Regions from separate parts of the Streptomyces sp. NPDC046215 genome, predicted to be linked through region 2. Evidence: riboswitches for the same ligand, from Rfam matches in the RefSeq annotation. Region 2 holds a riboswitch; each other region holds the start of a gene.
What was found. A riboswitch is a leader RNA that binds a small molecule or an ion and turns the genes downstream of it on or off. The one in region 2 is predicted to bind thiamine pyrophosphate.

Region 1: it holds a riboswitch for thiamine pyrophosphate, as region 2 does, so the genes downstream of both, thiC (phosphomethylpyrimidine synthase ThiC) here and ABZ951_RS17000 (thiamine ABC transporter substrate-binding protein) in region 2, are expected to answer to the same signal.
Region 3: it holds a riboswitch for thiamine pyrophosphate, as region 2 does, so the genes downstream of both, thiO (glycine oxidase ThiO) here and ABZ951_RS17000 (thiamine ABC transporter substrate-binding protein) in region 2, are expected to answer to the same signal.

Annotation. Positions count from the first base shown of each region.
Region 1 covers NZ_JBEYZW010000031.1:35,177-39,333, reverse strand. The annotation lists gene ABZ951_RS16080 (hypothetical protein) at 160-1,071, shown strand; gene thiC (phosphomethylpyrimidine synthase ThiC) at 1,191-2,948, opposite strand; TPP riboswitch at 2,942-3,088, opposite strand; gene ABZ951_RS16070 (YibE/F family protein) at 3,150-4,157, shown strand, end outside.
Region 2 covers NZ_JBEYZW010000034.1:35,414-39,570, forward strand. The annotation lists gene ABZ951_RS16995 (iron ABC transporter permease) at 1-539, opposite strand, end outside; gene ABZ951_RS17000 (thiamine ABC transporter substrate-binding protein) at 614-1,705, opposite strand; TPP riboswitch at 1,701-1,806, opposite strand; gene rlmN (23S rRNA (adenine(2503)-C(2))-methyltransferase RlmN) at 1,873-2,982, opposite strand; gene ABZ951_RS17010 (phosphatidate cytidylyltransferase) at 3,162-4,157, opposite strand, start outside.
Region 3 covers NZ_JBEYZW010000071.1:32,761-36,917, forward strand. The annotation lists gene ABZ951_RS25660 (Rv2175c family DNA-binding protein) at 10-375, opposite strand; gene ABZ951_RS25665 (FAD-dependent oxidoreductase) at 481-1,716, opposite strand; TPP riboswitch at 1,882-1,994, shown strand; gene thiO (glycine oxidase ThiO) at 1,992-3,182, shown strand; gene thiS (sulfur carrier protein ThiS) at 3,179-3,418, shown strand; gene ABZ951_RS25680 (thiazole synthase) at 3,428-4,157, shown strand, end outside.

The DNA.
Region 1 (4,157 bases), on a different contig from region 2:
GGCAGGTAGGGAGTTCCACCGCAGCGGGGTAATTCGGGAAACACACTGTCACCCCGTGCCGGAACGGCTCTACCATCGGCTTATCCGTAGCAGGCTCTCCTCCGTTTCCGCCCACTGCCCGGTGTAAGCCGGCAAGAAGGCCCTACGGAGCATCGGGGGATGCACATGAACAGCGTTCCGCACCTGCTGGCCGAGGACCGCCCGGAATTCGAGCGTGTTGTCGACCAGGCGTTGCGTACCGCCGACCATGACCCGGAACTGGCCGCCGCGATAGGACAGCGGCTCAATGCGGAACAGTTGCGCGCCATGGCTCTCGACGCCATGTCCGCCATCTCGGCATGTGCGACTGTCGAATACCAGAACTACATAAAGGCGCGCGAAGCCCTGCGCGCGCTCTCTTCCCGAAAGCGCCGCCAGCCCGTGAGCGCCGGCGGCGCGCACGGCGAGGAGAGCGCCCCCGAAGGCGTCGCGGCCCCGGCCGCCCCGGATGACGCGACCATAGGGACCGCCGGCGCGGGCGCCGGTGCCGTGATCGCCGTCCTGGCCCCGGTCCTCGCCGGTATCGCCGCCCTGCTCTTCCTGGTGATCGGCTATGTGCTGCACACGATCGGAACGGACGCGACCGTCGCGGACCCCATGATCACCACGGGGTGGTGGTTCGCCGGTCTCACGGCCGCGGGAGCGTTCGTCGCCATGGTCGCCATGGTCCTCACGGCCCTGCGCAACGGCGTCGGCGCGGGCAGTGACGCGCGCGGGGTCGGCCTGACGGAAGAGGTCGACCGGGCCAGGGAAGCCTGGCGGCAGGCGCTCATCCACCGCGGGATACTGCCCTTCCTCCGCGAGGCGCTCGGCGGTCCCCCGGGCTCCCCCGCCGCCTCGCCGAAGCCCTTCGTCCCCAGACTTCCCGGCGGTCCCAGCCGCACCCCGCAGCTGGGTTATTCCCGTCCGGGCTTCACCAGCCCCGACAGTGAGTCCTCCCCCAGCCCCCGACCCAGCTACACCAGTCCCGACTTCACCAGTCCCGACTACGGGGGCCCGGACCACAACAGCCCCAACCGCCGGCCGAAGTGACCGGCCGGGCGACAGGCCCCGCGGCCGGGTGAGACGCCCGCTGAGCGCCCGTGAAGGGAGGCCCCGGCTGTTGCCGGGGCCTCCCTTCACGCCACCGCGGGGGCCCGCTCAGCGGGCCGTCAGTCGGCGATCGGCAGGTAGACGCGGTTGCCCGCCGCCGCGAACTCCTTGGACTTCTCCGCCATGCCCGCCGCGGGGTCCACGGCGAGATCGCCGCCGTGCTCGCGCCGGATGTCCTGAGAGATCTTCATGGAGCAGAACTTCGGCCCGCACATGGAACAGAAGTGCGCGGTCTTCGCCGGTTCCGCCGGCAGCGTCTCGTCGTGGAAGGCGCGGGCGGTGTCCGGGTCGAGGGCCAGGTTGAACTGGTCCTCCCAGCGGAACTCGAAGCGCGCGTCCGACAGCGCGTCGTCCCACTCCTGCGCGCCCGGGTGGCCCTTGGCCAGGTCCGCCGCGTGGGCCGCGATCTTGTAGGTGATCACGCCGGTCTTGACGTCGTCGCGGTCCGGCAGGCCCAGGTGCTCCTTGGGCGTGACGTAGCAGAGCATCGCCGTGCCCCACCAGGCGATCATCGCCGCGCCGATCCCGGAGGTGATGTGGTCGTACGCGGGCGCCACATCGGTCGTCAGCGGGCCGAGTGTGTAGAACGGCGCCTCCTCGCAGATCTCCTGCTGGAGGTCGATGTTCTCCTTGATCTTGTGCATCGGGACGTGCCCGGGGCCCTCGATCATCGTCTGGACGTGGTGCCGCTTGGCGATCGTGTTCAGCTCGCCGAGCGTCTTCAGCTCCGCGAACTGCGCCTCGTCGTTGGCGTCCGCGATGGAGCCGGGGCGCAGCCCGTCGCCGAGGGAGTACGTCACGTCGTACGCGGCGAGGATGTCGCAGAGTTCCTCGAAGTTTTCGTAGAGGAACGACTCCTTGTGGTGCGCCAGGCACCAGGCCGCCATGATCGAGCCGCCGCGCGAGACGATGCCGGTCTTGCGGCGGGCCGTGAGCGGGACGTAGCGCAGCAGCACGCCCGCGTGGACGGTCATGTAGTCCACGCCCTGCTCGGCCTGCTCGATGACCGTGTCCTTGTAGATCTCCCAGGTGAGCTCCTCGGCCTTGCCGTCGACCTTCTCCAGCGCCTGGTAGAGCGGCACGGTGCCGATCGGCACGGGGGAGTTGCGCAGCACCCACTCACGGGTGGTGTGGATGTTGCGGCCGGTGGAGAGGTCCATGACCGTGTCGGCGCCCCAGCGGGTCGCCCAGGTCATCTTCTCCACCTCCTCCTCGATCGAGGAGGTGACGGCGGAGTTGCCGATGTTGGCGTTCACCTTCACCAGGAACTTCTTGCCGATGATCATCGGCTCGATCTCCGGGTGGTTCACATTGGCCGGGAGCACGGCCCGGCCGGCCGCGATCTCCTCGCGGACGGTCTCGGGCGAAACGTTTTCCCGGAGGGCCACGTACTCCATCTCCGGGGTGACCTCACCCCGGCGGGCGTACGCGAGCTGGGTCACCGCGGTGCCGGCCCGGCCCCGGCGGGGCTGGCGCGGACGCCCGGGGAAGACCGCGTCGAGGTTCTTCAGCCCCCCGCGCGGCGACGTGTGCTTGAGGCCGTCGTCCTCGGGGCGCATCGGGCGCCCCGCGTACTCCTCGGTGTCACCGCGGCCGATGATCCAGTTCTCCCGCAGCGGCGGGAGGCCGCGCCGGACGTCCGTCTCGACGGCCGGGTCGGTGTACGGGCCGGAGGTGTCGTACAGCCGTACGTCCTGCCCGTTGGTGAGATGCACCCGCCGCACCGGAACCCTGAGGTCCGGTCGCGAGCCGGTCACGTAGTCCTTGTGCCAGCCGATCCGGCCGTTTTCGGACGTGCGTGCATCCTGCGAGGTCATGAGACCAGAACTCCCTACGCCGGCATTACCCGGTAACAGGTTCGGCGGTCGACGCAGCGATTTTCCGTACACGTGCGTACACGCACTACGGAGGTCAGCGCCCTCTCAGCCCGGTGCTCCGAGCTCCCGCGATTGCAAAGGTGCCACCACGCTAGCGCTTCCCCGGCCCGGAGGGCCAGGGGGGCTTGCGATGATCGGGGCGTGACCCCCGAGAACCGCTCCCCCCACGAGCCCACCCCTGCACACCCGCCCAGCTCGTCGCACAGCCACGGACATGCGCACGCGCACAGCCACGGACCGGCCAAACCGGTCTCCGCCCACCTCCGCAAGGTGATCGCGGCGGTCCTCATCCCGTTCGCCGCCGCGGTGCTCACCGGACTCGCCGTGCTGTGGCCCGGCGGCGCGCCGGACCACCCGCACTCCGGTCTCGGCCTCGACCGGCAGACCGAGTCCGGGCGGGTAGTCAAGATTGAAGAGATGGACTGCACCAAGGCCGGCGCCGCGCCGCAGCAGCCGGTGCGGCAGCAGCCGGGCGGGGAGGGCGGGCCGCCTCCACCGCCCCGAGGGCCCTGCGAGAAATCGGAGATCGAGGTCACCTCCGGCCCTCACAAGGGCCGCACGTTCACCGAGCTCGTCCAGCCGACGGCCTCACGGCACTACTCCGTCGGCCAGAAGGTCATCCTCGCGTACGCCCCCAAGGCGCCCGAGAAACTCCAGTACTCGGTCACGGACGTGGACCGGACGCTGCCCATAGCGCTGCTCGCCGGGCTGTTCGCCCTCGCCGTCGTGGCGGTGGGCCGGCTGCGCGGCGTCTTCGCGCTGATCGCCCTGGTCATCAGCTTCGGTGTGCTGACGCTGTTCATCCTGCCGGCGATCCTCCAGGGGTCCGACCCGCTGGTGGTGGCCGTCATCGGCGGCAGCGCCATCATGCTGATCGCGCTTTACATGTGCCACGGACTCTCCGCCCGCACCTCCGTGGCGGTGGTCGGCACGCTCACCTCGCTGCTGCTCATCGGCCTCCTGGGCGCCCTCTTCACCGGCTGGGCGCACCTGACGGGCGACACCGACGACCAGACGGGGCTGGTCCACGGCCTCTACCCGCAGATCGAGATCCGCGGGCTGCTGCTCGCCGGCATCATCATCGGCTCGCTCGGCGTCCTGGACGACGTGACGGTCACGCAGACGTCCGCGGTCTGGGAGCTGAAGGAG
Region 2 (4,157 bases):
GGGGCGAGGGCGGGCAGGGTCACCCACCGCCACGCCGAGAACCGGCCGGCGCCCAGCACCCGTGCCGCCTCTTCCTGGCGGGGGTCGAGCTGGGCCCAGAGGCCGCCGACGGTCCGCACGACGACGGCGTAGTTGAAGAAGACGTGGGCGAGGAGGATCGCCCAGACCGTGGTGTCCAGGCGCACCCCCCAGGTCTCGTCCAGCAGCCCGCCGCGGCCGAGCAGTGCCAGGAAGGCCGAGCCGACGACGACGGTCGGCAGGACGAAGGGGACGGTGACCACGGCCCGCAGCAGGTGCTTGCCGGGGAAGTCGAAACGCGCGAAGACGTACGCCGCCGGGAGGGCGAGGGCGAGGGTCAGGGCGGTGGAGGCGGCGGCCTGCCAGGTGGTGAACCACAGGACGTGCCCGACGGCGGGGTCGGTGAGGACCTCGCCGACCCGCCCGAACTGCCACTGCCCGCCGTCCTTGAGCCCCCGGGAGACGATCGCGGTGACGGGGTAGGCGAAGAAGACGCCGAAGAAGGCCAGCGGCACGGCCATCAGCGCGCACCGCACCGCCGCCTGCCGGATGGCCGGCCGCCGGGAGTCGCCCGGGGCGGCCCGCTCCGGGAGGTCTACTTCAGGACGAGCGAGGACCATGCCTTGACCCACTGGTCGCGGTTCTTGGCGATCTTCTCCGGGGCGAGGGTCTCCGGGGAGTCGACCTTCGCGCCGTACTTGGTGAACAGGCCGGGCAGGGCGGCGTCCTGGTGGGCGGGCTTGACGAACATCTTCAGGGGCATGTCCTCCTGGAACTTCTTGTCCAGCAGGAAGTCGATCAGGGCCTTGCCGCCGTCGGTGTTCTTCGCGCCCTTGAGCAGCCCGGCGAATTCGATCTGCCGGAAGCAGGTACCGGTGGCGACCCCGGTCGGGGCCTCCTCGGGCTCCGGCTTGACGCCCATGACCTCGGCGGGCGGGCTGGAGGCGTAGGAGACGACGAGCGGCTTGTCGCCCTTGGCCTTCTTGCCTCCCGCGGAGCCGGAGAAGCGCTCGCTGTAGGCCTGCTCCCAGCCGTTGACGACCTCGACGCCGTTGTCCTTGAGCTTCTTCCAGTAGTCCTGCCAGCCGGAGTCGCCGTACTTGGCGATGGTGCCGAGCTGGAAGGCGAGACCGGGCGAGGAGGTCGCGGGGTTCTCGGTGACCAGAAGGTTCTTGTACTCCGGCTTGATCAGGTCGTCGAACGTCCGCGGCGGGGTGAGCTTGTGGTCGGCGAAGTAGGCGCGGTCGTAGTTGACGCAGATGTCGCCGGTGTCGATCGGCGTCACCCGGTGCTCGGCGGCGTCGGCCTGGAGGTCCTTGGGGACGCGGTCGAGGCCCTTGGCCTCGTACGGCGTGAAGAGGCCCTTGTCGAGCGCCCGCGACAGCAGGGTGTTGTCGACGCCGAAGAAGACGTCGCCCTGCGGGTGGCTCTTGGAGAGGATCGCCTGGTTGACGGCCGTGCCGGCGTCCCCGCCCTTGATGACCTTGACCTTGTATCCGCTCCGGCGCGTGAACTCCTGGAGCACCTCGGGGGACGCCTCGAAGGAGTCGTGCGAGACGAGGGTGACGGTCTTGCTCCCGCCCGCCGACCCGCCGGAGTCGTCCGAGCCGCCGCAGGCCGCCAGCACGGGCAGGCAGACGGCGGTGGCGGCGGCCGCGCCGAGGGCACGCCTGAGGTTGGTGTTCATGATCGAGCTGACTCCCTACGCCGGTATGACCCGGATCAGGTCCGAGGGTCTGCGGGCTGTGCCGCACTCTCAGCGCGCTGGGCGCTCCCCTGTCGGATTGTTCACTTGTGCGAAGGCACCGTATCAGTGCCGGTGCGCGGCGCCACCGGTCAGTACCGGTGGCCGGCTCAGCGCTCGGCGGCGGCCAGCTGGCCGCAGGCGCCGTCGATCTCCTGGCCGCGGGTGTCCCGTACGGTCACGGGGACGCCGTGGGCGGCGATGGCCGCGACGAACGCCCGCTCGTCCTCCGGCCGGGAGGCCGTCCACTTGGAACCCGGGGTGGGGTTCAGCGGGATCAGGTTGACGTGGACGCGCTTGCCCTTGAGGAGCCGGCCGAGGAGGTCGCCCCGCCACGCCTGGTCGTTGATGTCGCGGATGAGGGCGTACTCGATGGAGATCCGGCGGCCGGACTTCTCCGCGTACTCCCAGGCGGCGTCGAGGACCTCGCGGACCTTCCAGCGGGTGTTGACGGGCACCAGGGTGTCGCGCAGCTCGTCGTCGGGCGCGTGCAGCGAGACGGCGAGGCGGCACTTGAAGCCCTCGTCGGCGAACCGCAGCATGGCCGGGACCAGGCCGACGGTGGAGACGGTGATCCCGCGCTGGGAGATGCCCAGGCCGTCCGGCTCGGGGTCGGTGAGCCGCCGGATGGCGCCCACGACCCGCTTGTAGTTGGCGAGCGGCTCGCCCATGCCCATGAAGACGATGTTCGACAGCCGCGCGGGCCCGCCCGGCACCTCGCCGTCGCGCAGCGCGCGCATGCCGTCCACGATCTGGTGGACGATCTCGGCGGTGGACAGGTTGCGGTCCAGCCCGGCCTGGCCCGTGGCGCAGAACGGGCAGTTCATCCCGCATCCGGCCTGGGAGCTGATGCACATGGTGACCCGGTCGGGGTAGCGCATCAGCACGGACTCGACCAGGGTGCCGTCGTGCAGGCGCCACAGGGTCTTGCGGGTGGTGTCGTCGTCGCACGAGATGTGCCGGACGACACTCATCAGCTCCGGCAGCAGCTCGGCCGCGAGCTTCGTCCGGGCCGCGGCCGGGATGTCGGTCCATGCCTCGGGGTCGTGCGCGTACCGGGCGAAGTAGTGCTGCGACAGCTGCTTGGCGCGGAAGGGCTTCTCGCCGATCGCGGCGACCGCCTCACGGCGCTCGGCGGGCGAGAGGTCGGCAAGGTGTCGCGGGGGCTTCTTGGCCCCGCGAGGGGCGACGAACGTCAGTTCTCCAGGCGCGGGGGCCATGAGCGAAAACTCCTCATTGCTACGGGATTGCTACGAGAGCGGATGATCTCCGCACGCGCGGAGCCAGCGGCAGGACAATGCCGGAACCCGGAGATCTCACAGGGGAACCCCCGCGGGCGCGGGGCCGGAAAAGGGCCCGTCGCACGGCGACGAGCCCTTCCAGAGTACCCGGCCCGCGTTCAGGCCGAGCCGACGAAGATCACCATCAGCAGCCACACCACCGGTGCGGTCGGCAGCAGCGAGTCCAGCCGGTCCATGATCCCGCCGTGACCGGGCAGCAGGGCGCCCATGTCCTTGATGCCCAGATCACGCTTGATCATGGACTCCCCCAGGTCGCCCAGCGTGGCGCTGGCCGCGACGGCGAGACCCAGCAGCAGACCCTGCCACCACGCTCCGCCGTCGATCAGGAAGTGCATGCACAGCGCGCCCGCGACCATGGCGAACGCCACGGCTCCGGCCAGGCCCTCGCGGGTCTTGCCGGGGCTGATGCGCGGCGCCAGCTTGCGCTTGCCGAACTTCCAGCCCACCGCGTACGCGCCGGTGTCGCTGACCACCGTGAGCACCAGGAAGGTGAGCACCCGCCACGCGCCGTCGTCCGCGGCGAGCATCAGCGCCACGAACGTCGCCAGGAAGGGCACGTAGAACGCCGCGAAGATGCCCGCCGTGACGTCCCTGAGGTAGTCCTCCGGCGGCTCCGTCATGCGCCACACGAGCACGGCGAGCGCGGTGAAGGCCATGGCGACCCACGCCCCCTCCGCCCCGGTCACATAGCCCGCGATGACCATGCCGGCGCCACCGAGGGCGAGCGGCACCAGAGGCGCCCGGACGGCCTTCCGCTCGCCGAGGCGGGAGGTCAGCTCCCACAGCCCGACGACGACGGCCAGCACGATCACGCCCAGGAAGACGGGCTTGTAGATGAACAGGGAGGCGATGATGACCGCGCCGAGGCCCAGCCCCACCCCTATCGCTGCCCGCAGATCGCGGCCGGCGCTCTTCTTTCCCGCCTTCGGCCCCTGGGGGGACGCAGGCACCTGGGCGGGCTCCTGAGGCCGGATATCGGGCTCCTGTTCATCGCGGAACAGGGGGCCGCCGAGGTCAGCAGCCCCCTGGTCACGGTCGTCCTGGTCTCCGCCTGCGGCGGGCACGATGGGCATGGGGCGAGTCTGCGCCGCGAC
Region 3 (4,157 bases), on a different contig from region 2:
GTGGACGGCTCAGACGGCGAGCGCCTGGGCCCGGCGCTTCACCTCCGTGCCGCGATTCTCGCGCAGGGCCTGCGCGGGAGTGCCGGGGAGGGTCTCGTCAGGGGTGAACAGCCACTCCAGCATTTCCTCGTCGTTGAAGCTGTCGTCCCTGAGCAGCGTCAAGGTCCCGACGAGGCCCTTGACGACCTTGCCGTCCTTGATGAAGTCGGCGGGCACGTGCAGTGCCCTGTTCTCGCCGCGGCGCACCGCGATCAGCTGGCCCTCCTTGACCAGCTGGCGCACACGCGTCACCTCGATGCCGAGGTTCTCGGCGATGTCGGGGAGGGTGAGCCAGGCGGGAACGAGAGCATCGATCTTTGCGTCAATCTCGGTCACGGGGACAAGCCTGCCATCTGGGACTGACAGTGGGTAGCCGGGTTGACCCGACCCGGCGTCAGCGAGTCGTCAGCAAGCCGCCGGGACGGGCCGTGCGCCGAGCCCTCAGACCGCGGCGGACTTCAGCGGCACCGAGGCGTTCGCCGCCTTGGCGCGGTCGAGGGCGGCGCCCCGCTCGATGAGCTTGCGGCCCTGGGCCAGGTCCCGGGGCCGCCCCACGGCCAGCAGCGCGACGAGCACGTCGCCGCGCAGCCAGCACACGGTCCACGCGGCGCCGGCCGGGTCGCCCCGCCAGACCAGCTCGTCGGCGTCCCCGTGGTGGCCGGCGTACTGGACGAACCGCCCGAACTGCTCGGACCAGAAGTAGGGCACCGGGTCGTAGAGCGCGTCCTCGGCCGCCCCGTGGACGATGTGCCCGGCGACGGTCCGCGGCCCCTGGAGGGCGTTGTCCCAGTGGTGGACCAGCAGCCGTTCCCCGTACCGGGCGGAGGGGAAGGACGCGCAGTCGCCGACCGCGTAGACGTCGGGCAGGGAGGTCTTCAGGCGGGCGTCGGTGGCGACGGACCGGTCCGGGGCCAGCTCGATGCCCGAGCCCGCCAGCCACGCGGTCGCGGGCCGGGCCCCGATGCCGACGACGACCGCGCCGGCCGGCAGCCGGGTGCCGTCGGCCAGGACCACCGCGCCGGGCTCGACGGCGGCGACGCGCGCGCCGGTGAGCAGCCGGGCGCCGCTGTCCGCGTACCAGGCGGCCATGTAGGCGGCGACCTCGGCGGGCAGGGCGCCGGCCAGCGGCCGGTCCGCGGCCTCGACGACGGTCACCCGGCAGCCCGCCTCACGCGCCGCTGTCGCGAACTCGGCGCCGATCCAGCCCGCGCCCACGGCCACGACGTCGACCTGGCCGGCGAGCACCGGGCGCAGCCGCAGCGCGTCGTCCAGGGTGCGCAGCAGGTGCACGCCGGGCACGTCCTCGCTGCCGGGCAGCAGGACGGGGTGGGCGCCGGTGGCGATGACGAGCACGTCGTAGGGCACGGGCCCGGCGGCGGTGTCCACCACGTGCTCGCCGGCCCGCAGCCCGGTGACCTCCCGGCCGAGTTCCAGGTCTATCCCGAGGGAGGCGAAGTCCACCTCGAAGGCGGAGCCCTCGGCCTTGCCCAGCAGCACGGCCTTGGAGAGCGGCGGCCGGTCGTACGGCGGGTGCGGCTCCGCGCCGAGCAGGGTGACGCCGCCCTGCCACCCCTGTTCGCGCAGGGCCACGGCGGTCTGTACCCCGGCCATCCCGGCGCCCACGATGACGACGCGCCGGTCGTGGGAGGTCTGTGTGTCGTTCCGGTGCTCGCTCACCCGATCACTGTAGGGCGGGCGCGGGGCCGTACCGGAGCACCGTGTGACGAGACCTACGACACACAGTGACGGTGTCCGCCGTGGTCGCGCGGTCGCCGCCGGGCCGCCCGGGCGCCCCCGGTCCGGCCTTCCGGTCGCCTCCGCGGCCGTACTAGGGTGGCCGCTGCAAGCACTCGCGGGAGCCCGGACGCACCGGGCTGAGAGGGAGGCTGGACGGCCTCCGACCGTACGAACCTGATCCGGGTCATGCCGGCGAAGGGAGGGGCTGGACGCCCATGTACGCGTCTTCCACCACGCCCTCGGGCACGCCGCCGGGGATCTGTGACGTCCTCGTCGTCGGCGGCGGTGTCATCGGGCTGGTCACCGCCTGGCGGGCCGCCCAGCGGGGCCTGCGCACGGCCGTCGCGGACCCGGCGCCCGGCGGGGGCGCGGCCCAGGTCGCCGCCGGGATGCTGGCGGCGGTGACCGAACTGCACCACGGCGAGCAGACCCTGCTGGCCCTGAACCTGGCCTCCGCGCGGCGCTATCCGCAGTTCACAGCCGAGCTGGAGGAGGCCAGCGGCCAGGACACCGGCTACCGCGCCTGCGGCACGCTCGCCGTCGCCCTCGACGCCGACGACCGGGAGCACCTGCGGGAGCTGCACGCCCTCCAGCTGCGGTCCGGCCTGGAGTCGCAGTGGCTCACGGGGCGGGAGTGCCGCCGGCTGGAGCCGATGCTGGCGCCGGGGGTGAGCGGCGGGCTGCGCGTGGACGGTGACCACCAGACCGACCCGCGGCGGCTCGCCCGGGCCCTGCTCACGGCCTGTGAGCGGGCCGGGGTGGTCTTCCACCGGGCGGAAGCGGTGCGGCTCCTGCGCGACGGGGAGCGGGCGGCCGGTGCCGAGCTGGCCGACGGCACCCGGGTCCCGGCCGGCCAGACGGTGCTCGCGGCGGGCAGCCGCAGCGGCATCATGGCCGGGGTCCCCGAGCACGTCCTGCCGCCGGTCCGCCCGGTCAAGGGGCAGGTCCTGCGGCTGCGCGTGCCCGGCTCGTACGCGCCGTTCCTGTCCCGGACCGTACGGGCGGTGGTGCGCGGCGGCGACGTCTACCTCGTGCCGCGGTCCAACGGCGAGCTGGTCGTCGGCGCGACCACCGAGGAGCTCGGCTGGGACACCACCGTCACCGCGGGCGGTGTCTACGAGCTGCTGCGCGACGCGCACGAGCTGGTCCCGGGGATCACCGAGCTGCCTTTGGTGGAAGCCCGCGCGGGGCTGCGCCCCGGCTCCCCCGACAACGCGCCGCTCCTCGGCCCGACGGCCCTGCCCGGTCTGCACGCCGCGACCGGCCACCACCGCAACGGCGTCCTCCTCACCCCGGTGACGGGCGACGTCATGGCCGAGGTGCTGACCTGCGGGCGGCTCCCCGAGGAAGCCCGCCCCTTCTCCCCCCGACGCTTCTCGAACGCCCTCCAGGAGCCGCCCGCATGAATCCCACCGACCCCACCGACCGGCCCGAGGCCCAGGTCGGCATCAGCCTCAACGGCGAGCGCCGCGCGATACCCCGGGGCCTGACCCTCGACGGGCTCGTGGCGAGCCTGACCACGGCGCACAGCGGTGTCGCCGCCGCCGTCAACGAAGCGGTCGTGCCGCGGGGGCAGTGGCCCGCCACCACCCTCGGCGACGGTGACCGCGTCGAGGTCCTCACCGCCGTGCAGGGAGGCTGATCAGCCCTGATGGCAGACGATCTGCTCACCATCGCCGGCACGACCTTCACCTCCCGGCTGATCATGGGCACGGGCGGGGCGCCCAGCCTCGATGTCATGGAGCGGGCCCTGCTCGCCTCCGGCACCGAGCTGACCACCGTCGCGATGCGCCGTCTGGACGCGAACGTCCGGGGTTCGGTGCTCTCCGTCCTCGACCGGCACGGCATCCGCGTCCTGCCGAACACGGCGGGCTGTTTCACCGCCGGGGAGGCGGTCCTCACCGCCCGGCTGGCCCGGGAGGCGCTCGGTACCGACTGGGTCAAGCTGGAGGTGATCGCGGACGAGCGCACGCTGCTGCCCGACCCGATCGAGCTGCTGGACGCGGCCGAGATCCTCGTCGACGACGGCTTCACCGTGCTGCCGTACACCAACGACGACCCGGTCCTCGCCCGGAAGCTGGAGGACGCCGGCTGCGCGGCGATCATGCCTTTGGGGTCGCCGATCGGCTCCGGGCTCGGCATCCGCAACCCGCACAACTTCCAGCTGATCACCGAGCGGGCCCGCGTCCCGGTGATCCTCGACGCGGGCGCGGGCACCGCCTCCGACGTGGCGCAGGCCATGGAGCTGGGGTGCGCCGCGGTGATGCTCGCCTCGGCCGTCACCAGGGCCCGGGAGCCGGTCCTGATGGCGGAGGCCATGCGGCACGCGGTGGAGGCCGGGCGGCTGGCGCACCGGGCGGGGCGGATCCCGCGCCGCCATT